3 regions of the Streptomyces sp. NPDC029044 genome follow, and region 1 is predicted to be linked to each of the others. Evidence: riboswitches for the same ligand, from Rfam matches in the RefSeq annotation. Region 1 holds a riboswitch; each other region holds the start of a gene.
The links. A riboswitch is a leader RNA that binds a small molecule or an ion and turns the genes downstream of it on or off. The one in region 1 is predicted to bind cobalamin.
Positions count from the first base shown of each region.

Region 2: another riboswitch for cobalamin. It lies ahead of AB0E85_RS05115 (prenyltransferase/squalene oxidase repeat-containing protein); the one in region 1 lies ahead of AB0E85_RS23710 (hypothetical protein).
Region 3: another riboswitch for cobalamin. It lies ahead of AB0E85_RS14940 (ABC transporter substrate-binding protein); the one in region 1 lies ahead of AB0E85_RS23710 (hypothetical protein).

Region 1 covers NZ_JBEZWN010000031.1:67,831-70,023, forward strand. Annotated here, with positions in the region: gene AB0E85_RS23705 (ferric reductase-like transmembrane domain-containing protein) at 1-557, opposite strand, end outside; cobalamin riboswitch at 774-1,014, shown strand; gene AB0E85_RS23710 (hypothetical protein) at 1,129-1,989, shown strand; gene AB0E85_RS23715 (cysteine synthase family protein) at 1,986-2,193, shown strand, end outside.
Region 2 covers NZ_JBEZWN010000004.1:42,727-44,919, reverse strand. Annotated here, with positions in the region: gene AB0E85_RS05120 (phosphotransferase) at 1-315, opposite strand, end outside; cobalamin riboswitch at 487-622, shown strand; gene AB0E85_RS05115 (prenyltransferase/squalene oxidase repeat-containing protein) at 732-1,946, shown strand; gene AB0E85_RS05110 (SCO2322 family protein) at 1,943-2,193, shown strand, end outside.
Region 3 covers NZ_JBEZWN010000014.1:56,662-58,854, reverse strand. Annotated here, with positions in the region: gene AB0E85_RS14950 (APC family permease) at 1-2, opposite strand, end outside; gene AB0E85_RS14945 (CoA-binding protein) at 136-564, opposite strand; cobalamin riboswitch at 649-839, shown strand; gene AB0E85_RS14940 (ABC transporter substrate-binding protein) at 909-1,925, shown strand; gene AB0E85_RS14935 (iron chelate uptake ABC transporter family permease subunit) at 1,982-2,193, shown strand, end outside.

The DNA.
Region 1 (2,193 bases):
GCGCCCTGGCCGATGGGGATGGCGATGCGGCCGGTGCCGGAGTCGTACCAGCCAGGCACGAACGTGTCGGCGAAGCCCGCCCACAGCCGTTCGACCCACCCCAACTGAGCCTCGTAGCGGACGAGTTCGGCCGCGAACATCAGCGCGTGCGCGAACATCAGGGCCATCGTGGTCAGGCTCGTGGTGCGGTGCCAGCGCTCCAGGACCTGCCGCGAGACCGGCAGCCGTGCGGGGCGCGGCCCCGACAGCAGCAGGCCGAGCATGACCGTCCCCCAGGCCCACAGCAGTCCCGACCAGCCGAACGCCTGGCTGAGGAGGTACATCCAGTACGTGCCGGCATCGTCCATGAACGGCATGACCGCGACGGTCGCCGAGTCGCCCGACTCCATGCGCACCCAGAAGAACGCGAAGACGGCCGCCGTGACCACGACCGCCGCGGTCGCGTCGGGCAGCGCGGCGCGCAGGTCGGCACGCAGGGCGACGCGGTCGGGCGGACGCCTGTCGCGGGCGGGCGGCGCGGTCGTGCCGTCGTCCTCCGGCGTCGTCTCTGGCAGCATCCTGTGCCTTCCGGGGCGCGGGACACCGACGGGCGGTGTGCACGTGTGGTCGGAGCAACCAGTGTGTCCGAGGTGACCAGGTCGTACCGAGGCCACATCCGGCCACAGTGCTGGTGGGGGGAGGGACTCAATACCTCGGACTCGACGCCCGCCCGGGGCCGACCGCTTTCGGACAACCGACGAGACGCCCTCTGCCGAAGGCGCTCGGCCCGCCCTACGCTGATGCGTGCAGTCGGTTCGCGCCTCCTGTCCGACCGGACTTTCCGGGGCGCGACGCAAGAGGGAACCCGGTGGGAATCCGGGACTGTCCCGCAGCGGTGAGTGGGAACGACAGCCGTCAACAGCACTGGGCCCGGATCAAGCCGGGCCCGGGAAGCGACGGCCGGTAGGTGCCCTCCGGATCTTCCGGAGGGCGAGCCCACGAGTCCGAAGACCTGCCACTGCGCCCGTACGTGACGTGCGGGTTGTGCACGGTGACCTCGAGGACTGGGTCGGCGGTACGGACGGCTGCACCTGCGCTGCGCCGCGCCTCCTTCCCCACGCATCCGGGCTCGGGACAAGGAGGAGGAGGATGGCCGCGACCGTCTCCGGCGTCTGCCACGGCACCCTGGGCGAGCTGTACCAGGGCCCGCTGCGGGCGGGCCCCGATCCGGACATCGCTGTGGTGTCCTTTCCCGTGGACCGCCACTCCTGGGTCCACTTCGCCCCGGGCGGCGGCCCGCCGAACCCGCTGCCGCTGGGGAAGAAGTCCGCGACGGCGGCCCGGCTCTTCCTGCGGCACTTCGGGCTCACGCTGCCGCCGGGCCGCTGGGACGCCCACTCCGACCTGGAAATGGGCGTGGGGATGGCGAGTTCGACCGCCGACGTCGTGGCGACCCTGCGCTGTCTGTTCCGGCTTTTCGCGCTGCCCTACGACACCGACCTGGTCCTGGGCGTCCTGGCGGCGATCGAGCGTGCCGACAGTGTCTTCCTCGACGAGTTCGCGCTGTACCTCAGCGGCCGGCACCGAGTGGTCCGGCACCTGGGCACGGAGATCGGCTTCCACACCGCGTACATCACCGAGCCCGGGACCGTGGACACCACCGCCGTCACTGACTTGCTGCTGGATCACTATCGGCGGCACGGCGAGGAGTACGAGCGGTGCCTGACCGATCTGCTCAAGGGGTTCGCCTCGGGCGACCCGGCCGCCGTCGCACGGGCCACCACCACCAGTGCCGCGCTGTCGCAGCGGGCGCTGCCCAAAGCGTCGTTCGACAGCGTGCTCGCCCACCGCGAACGCTTCGGCGCCGACGGCGTCTTCGTCGCCCACACGGGCTGCCTGATCGGCTACCTCTTCCCCCACCGCCCCGACGCCGACCTCAAGTCGGAGCTGTCCGCGTTCTTCCACTCGCTCGGCCACCAGTGTTCCTTCGCCCAAGGAGGCTACGGGTGATCCACCCCCACATCGCCGACGCCCTCAAAGTTCCCGACCTGGTCCGGCTCACCGACGGAGTCGTCCTGATCCGGTTCGAGTCGATGAAGATCTACTCGGCCCTCGCCGCCGTACGCCATCTGCTGGAGCGGCGCTCGATCCGCCCGGGCCAGACGTTGATCGACAGCTCCAGCGGCATCTACGCCTACGCGCTGGCCCTGGCCT
Region 2 (2,193 bases), on a different contig from region 1:
GACGGCGTGCAGGTCGCGCAGCAACCTGGCGAGGATGCGCCCTGCCTCGGCCACGTCCAGGGTGCCGGCGAGGCAGGCCTGGAGCATGGTCGGGCCGGAGAGCCGCTCCATCACCAGGTCGGTGCGCGAACCGGAGGGCCGGACCCGGGGAACGGGATAACCGTGGGCGCGCACGTGCTCCATCACGGCCCCCTCGGCCACCGCGTCACCCCTGCCCTCACGCTCCCGACGCAGCACCCACGCCGCGTCGATCTCGAACACATCGGCCCGGCGCCCGGATCCGAGCAGCTGTCCCGGCGGCGGCGTGATCGGCATGAAGCGAAGCTACCCGCATCCGCGGCGCCCCCACCGGGCCGAGAGCGCCAACCCCTTCGCCGCCCGGCCCCGGACCAGGCCTCCCCACACCCGGCATGGGGCCAAGCCGCCGCGCTGCCCGTCCCCGCCCGCACGTGACCAAGCCCCCACCCGGCCCCCTCGGCCGGTTTCCTACGTCCGGGTACAGTAAGCGGGTCGTCATCACACCGTACGGGGGGAAGCCGGTGCAATTCCGGCGCTGACCCGCAACCGTGAACCACCGCCCGAGGTGGTGAGCCGGATCGCCCCGTACGGTTCGTGACCGGCTCGCGTGCCCGGCAGACCGCCGGGCACGGCACCGTCGAGGTATACGGAGCCGAGCCGCCGGGGTGTCCCGTGCTGCCCGGCTCCCCCACAGGGAGAGGCACCCGCCGATCATGAACGTCCGCCGCAGCGCCGCGGTCCTGGCCGCCGTCGCCGTGATCGGCGCCGCCACCCCGGCCGCCGCCGACCCGTCCCCGTCGCCCTCCCAGGCGTTCCCCTCCGCCCTGTACGGCGACAAGGACCCGAAGTTCGACGGCGTCTGGCGCCAGTCGCTCGCGCTGCTCGCGCAGGACACCACGGGGGTGAAGCCGGCGGAGAAGTCCGTGCGGTGGCTGGTGCGCCAGCAGTGCGCGGACGGCGGCTTCGCCTCCTACCGGCCCGACCCCACCACCGCGTGCGACGCCAAGACCATGCTCGACACCAACGCCACGTCCGCCGCCGTGCAGGCCTTGGCCGCGCTCGGCGGGCACGACGGCGTCACCCGCAAGGCCGTCGGCTGGCTGAAGTCCGTCCAGAACGAGGACGGCGGCTGGGGCTACTCGCCGGGCGGGGCCAGCGACACCAACTCGACGTCGGTCGTCATCGGCGCGCTCGCCGCCGCGGGCGAGAAGCCGGACCAGGTCGAGAAGGACGGCAAGTCCCCCCACGACGCGCTGCTGAAGCTCGCCCTGCCCTGCGGCGGGGACGGTGACGGCGCCTTCGCGTTCCAGCCGGACAAGAAGGGCGAGCTCGCCGCCAACGCGGACGCCACAGCGGCCGGTGTGCTCGGCGCGCTGGGCAAGGGCATGGTCGTCGAGCCCGGCAAGAAGTCCGACGCCACCTGCGAGAAGGCCGCGACGCCGCAGCAGGCGGCGGCGAACGGCGCGGGCTACCTCACCGCCGCCCTGGCCAAGGACGGCAACCACCTCATGTCCGCGCTGGCCGGTGCCGAGCCCCAGCCCGACTTCGGCAACACCGCCGACGCGGTCGTCGCGCTCGCCGCGCAGGGGGACACCGCGCAGGCGGAGAAGTCCGTGCGGTGGCTGGAGAAGAACTCCGCTTCCTGGGCCGCGCAGAGCGGTCCGGCCGCCTACGCCCAGCTGATCTTCGCCGCCCACGCGACAGGCACGAACCCGCGTGACTTCGGCGGCGCGGACCTCGTCAAGCAGCTGGGCGCGACGGGCCCGGCCCCGCAGGCCGCCGGGAAGTCCGCGGCCAAGGCCTCGGACGAGAAGGAGGACTCCGGCTCGGACTTCTTCGGGGTCTGGTGGTACGTCGGCGTCTGCCTGGTCGCCGGCATCGGCATCGGGTTCCTGTTCACCGGCCGCAAGAAGCAGCAGCAGCTGTGATCCGCCGGGCCGTTCTCCTCCTCCTGGCCTCGCTCCTGCTGGGCGCGGGCGCGGGCCAGGCCCAGGCCGCCGGTTACCGGTACTGGTCGTTCTGGGAGCGCGACGCCGGCCGCTGGGTCTACGCCACCCAGGGCCCGTCCCTGGTCCGCCCGTCCGACGGCGACGTCCAGGGCTTCCGCTTCGCGGTGAGCGAGGACTCCGCGAGCGCGGTCCGGCCGCGCGGCACCGCCGACTTCGCGACGATCTG
Region 3 (2,193 bases), on a different contig from region 1:
ATGAATACAGGGCCTCTCGAAGATGAACTCGGGGAGTTCGGGGAGCAAGAGGCCTCAGGTTAGGAATCGGCCGGCCGGCCGCAGAAGACGAGTTGTGCACCCTTGACCGGGTGCGGGTATTTCGTGGGGAACGCTTCAGGATTCCTGTACGCGGTGATGAGACAGCCGTGGGATCTCGATCGCCGGGCAGCGGTCCATCACCATCTCCAGGCCCGCCGCGCGGGTCCGGTCGTACGCCGCCTCGTCGATGACACCCAGTTGGAACCAGACGCCCTTCGCGCCCTTGGCGACCGCCTCGTCCGCGACGGCTCCGGCGAGGTCGCTGTTCACGAACACGTCGACGACGTCCACGTCGAAGGGGATGTCCGCCAGGCTCGCGTACCCCTTCTCCCCGTGCACCGTCTCCGCCTTCGGGTGCACCGGCACGACGCGCTTGCCGAAGCGCCGGAGCACGGCTGCCACGCCGTACGCCGCCCGCTGCCGGTTCGACGACAGGCCGACCACGGCCCAGGTGTCGCCGAGCTCGGTGAGGATCCTGCGGACCGTTGCCTCGTCGCCGTACACCGGCGGCCTCCTCGTCAGTCGTGGACGCACTGCACTGCTCTGCGGGCAACGACGCAGGACGCGCGGTGATTCCCGGACGTCCCGTGATAGCTTGCCGAGGCCAGTCGAACCCATGTACGTGGGTCAGGGAATCCGGTGTGAATCCGGAACTGACGCGCAGCGGTGAGGGGGACGGGCGGGGCCTCGGCCACTGGACTTCCTCGCGGACGTCCGGGAAGGCGCCCCGATCCGGGTGAACCCGAGTCCGAAGACCTGCTGGCGGCCCCCGCGGCCGCGTGCGGCGGGGGAGCACCGTACGACCGGGCCCCGCGAATGGGCCCTCGACGCCTGAGGACTGGTTCTTCGTGCCCCTCGCCCGACCCGCCCGTGCCGCCGCCCTGCTCGCGGCCGGCTCCCTGCTCCTGACCGGCTGCGGCGGCACCGCGTCCACCGACGCCAAGGCCGCCGTCACCCTCAACAACTGCGGGCACGACGTCCGGGTGGCGGCCCCGCCGCGGCACGCCGTGTCCCTCAACCAGGGCACCACCGAGATCCTGCTCTCCCTGGGCCTCGCCGACCGCCTCGCGGGCACGGCCACCTGGACCGACCCCGTGATGAAGGGGCTGGAGAAGGACGAAGCGGAGGTGCCGCGCATCGCCGACAACAACCCCTCCTTCGAACGCGTCCTGGACACCGAACCCGACTTCGTCGCCGCCTCCTTCGTCTCCACCCTCGGCAAGGGCGGCGTCGCCACCCGCGAGCAGTTCGAGAAGCTCGGCGTCCCCACCTACGTCTCCCCGTCCGACTGCGCCGGCAAGGACAACTCGGGCGGCGGCGACGGCGCCCGCGACAAGGCCCTGGGCATCGACACCGTCTACGGCGAGGTACGCGACCTCGCGACCGTGTTCGGGGTGAAGAAGCGCGGCGACGCGCTCGTGGCCTCCCTCCGGCAGCGCGTGAAGAAGGCCACCGCCGGTACCGACGCCTCCGACGTCACCCTCCTGTACTGGTTCGCGAACTCCGAGTCCCCCTACATGGCGGGCTGTTGCGGGGCGCCCGGCATCATCACCCGGGCCCTCGGCGCGAAGAACGTCTTCGACGACACGCACGAGGAGTGGCCCCAGATCAACTGGGAGACGGTCGCCGACCGCGACCCCGACGTCCTCGTCATCGGCGATCTGACCCGTAAGTCGCAGACCGCCGAGTCGGCCGCCAGGAAGATCGCCTTCCTGGAGTCCAACCCGGTCACCCGGAACATGGACGCCGTCCGGCACAAGCGGTACGTGCTGCTCAGCGGGCAGGCCATGAACCCGACCATCCGCACCGTAGAGGGCGTGGAACAGGTGGCCGCCGGACTGCGCCGGTTCGGGCTGGTGAAGTGACCGCCGGGAGTGTGCCGGGTGTCGCGGCCCGGCCCCGGCGGCGGACCGGGCTCGCACTGGGGGCGGCCGGGGCGGCCGCCCTCGTCGCCTCCCTCGCCGTGGCCATCACCATCGGTCCCGCCGACATCCGCGTCGCCGACGTGTGGTCCGTCGTGGCCGCCCGCGTCGGCCTCGGCAGCTCGGACCTGACACCGATCCGGGACGGCATCGTCTGGCAGCTGCGGCTGCCCCGCACCCTGCTCGCGGCCGTGTGCGGGGCCGGACTCGC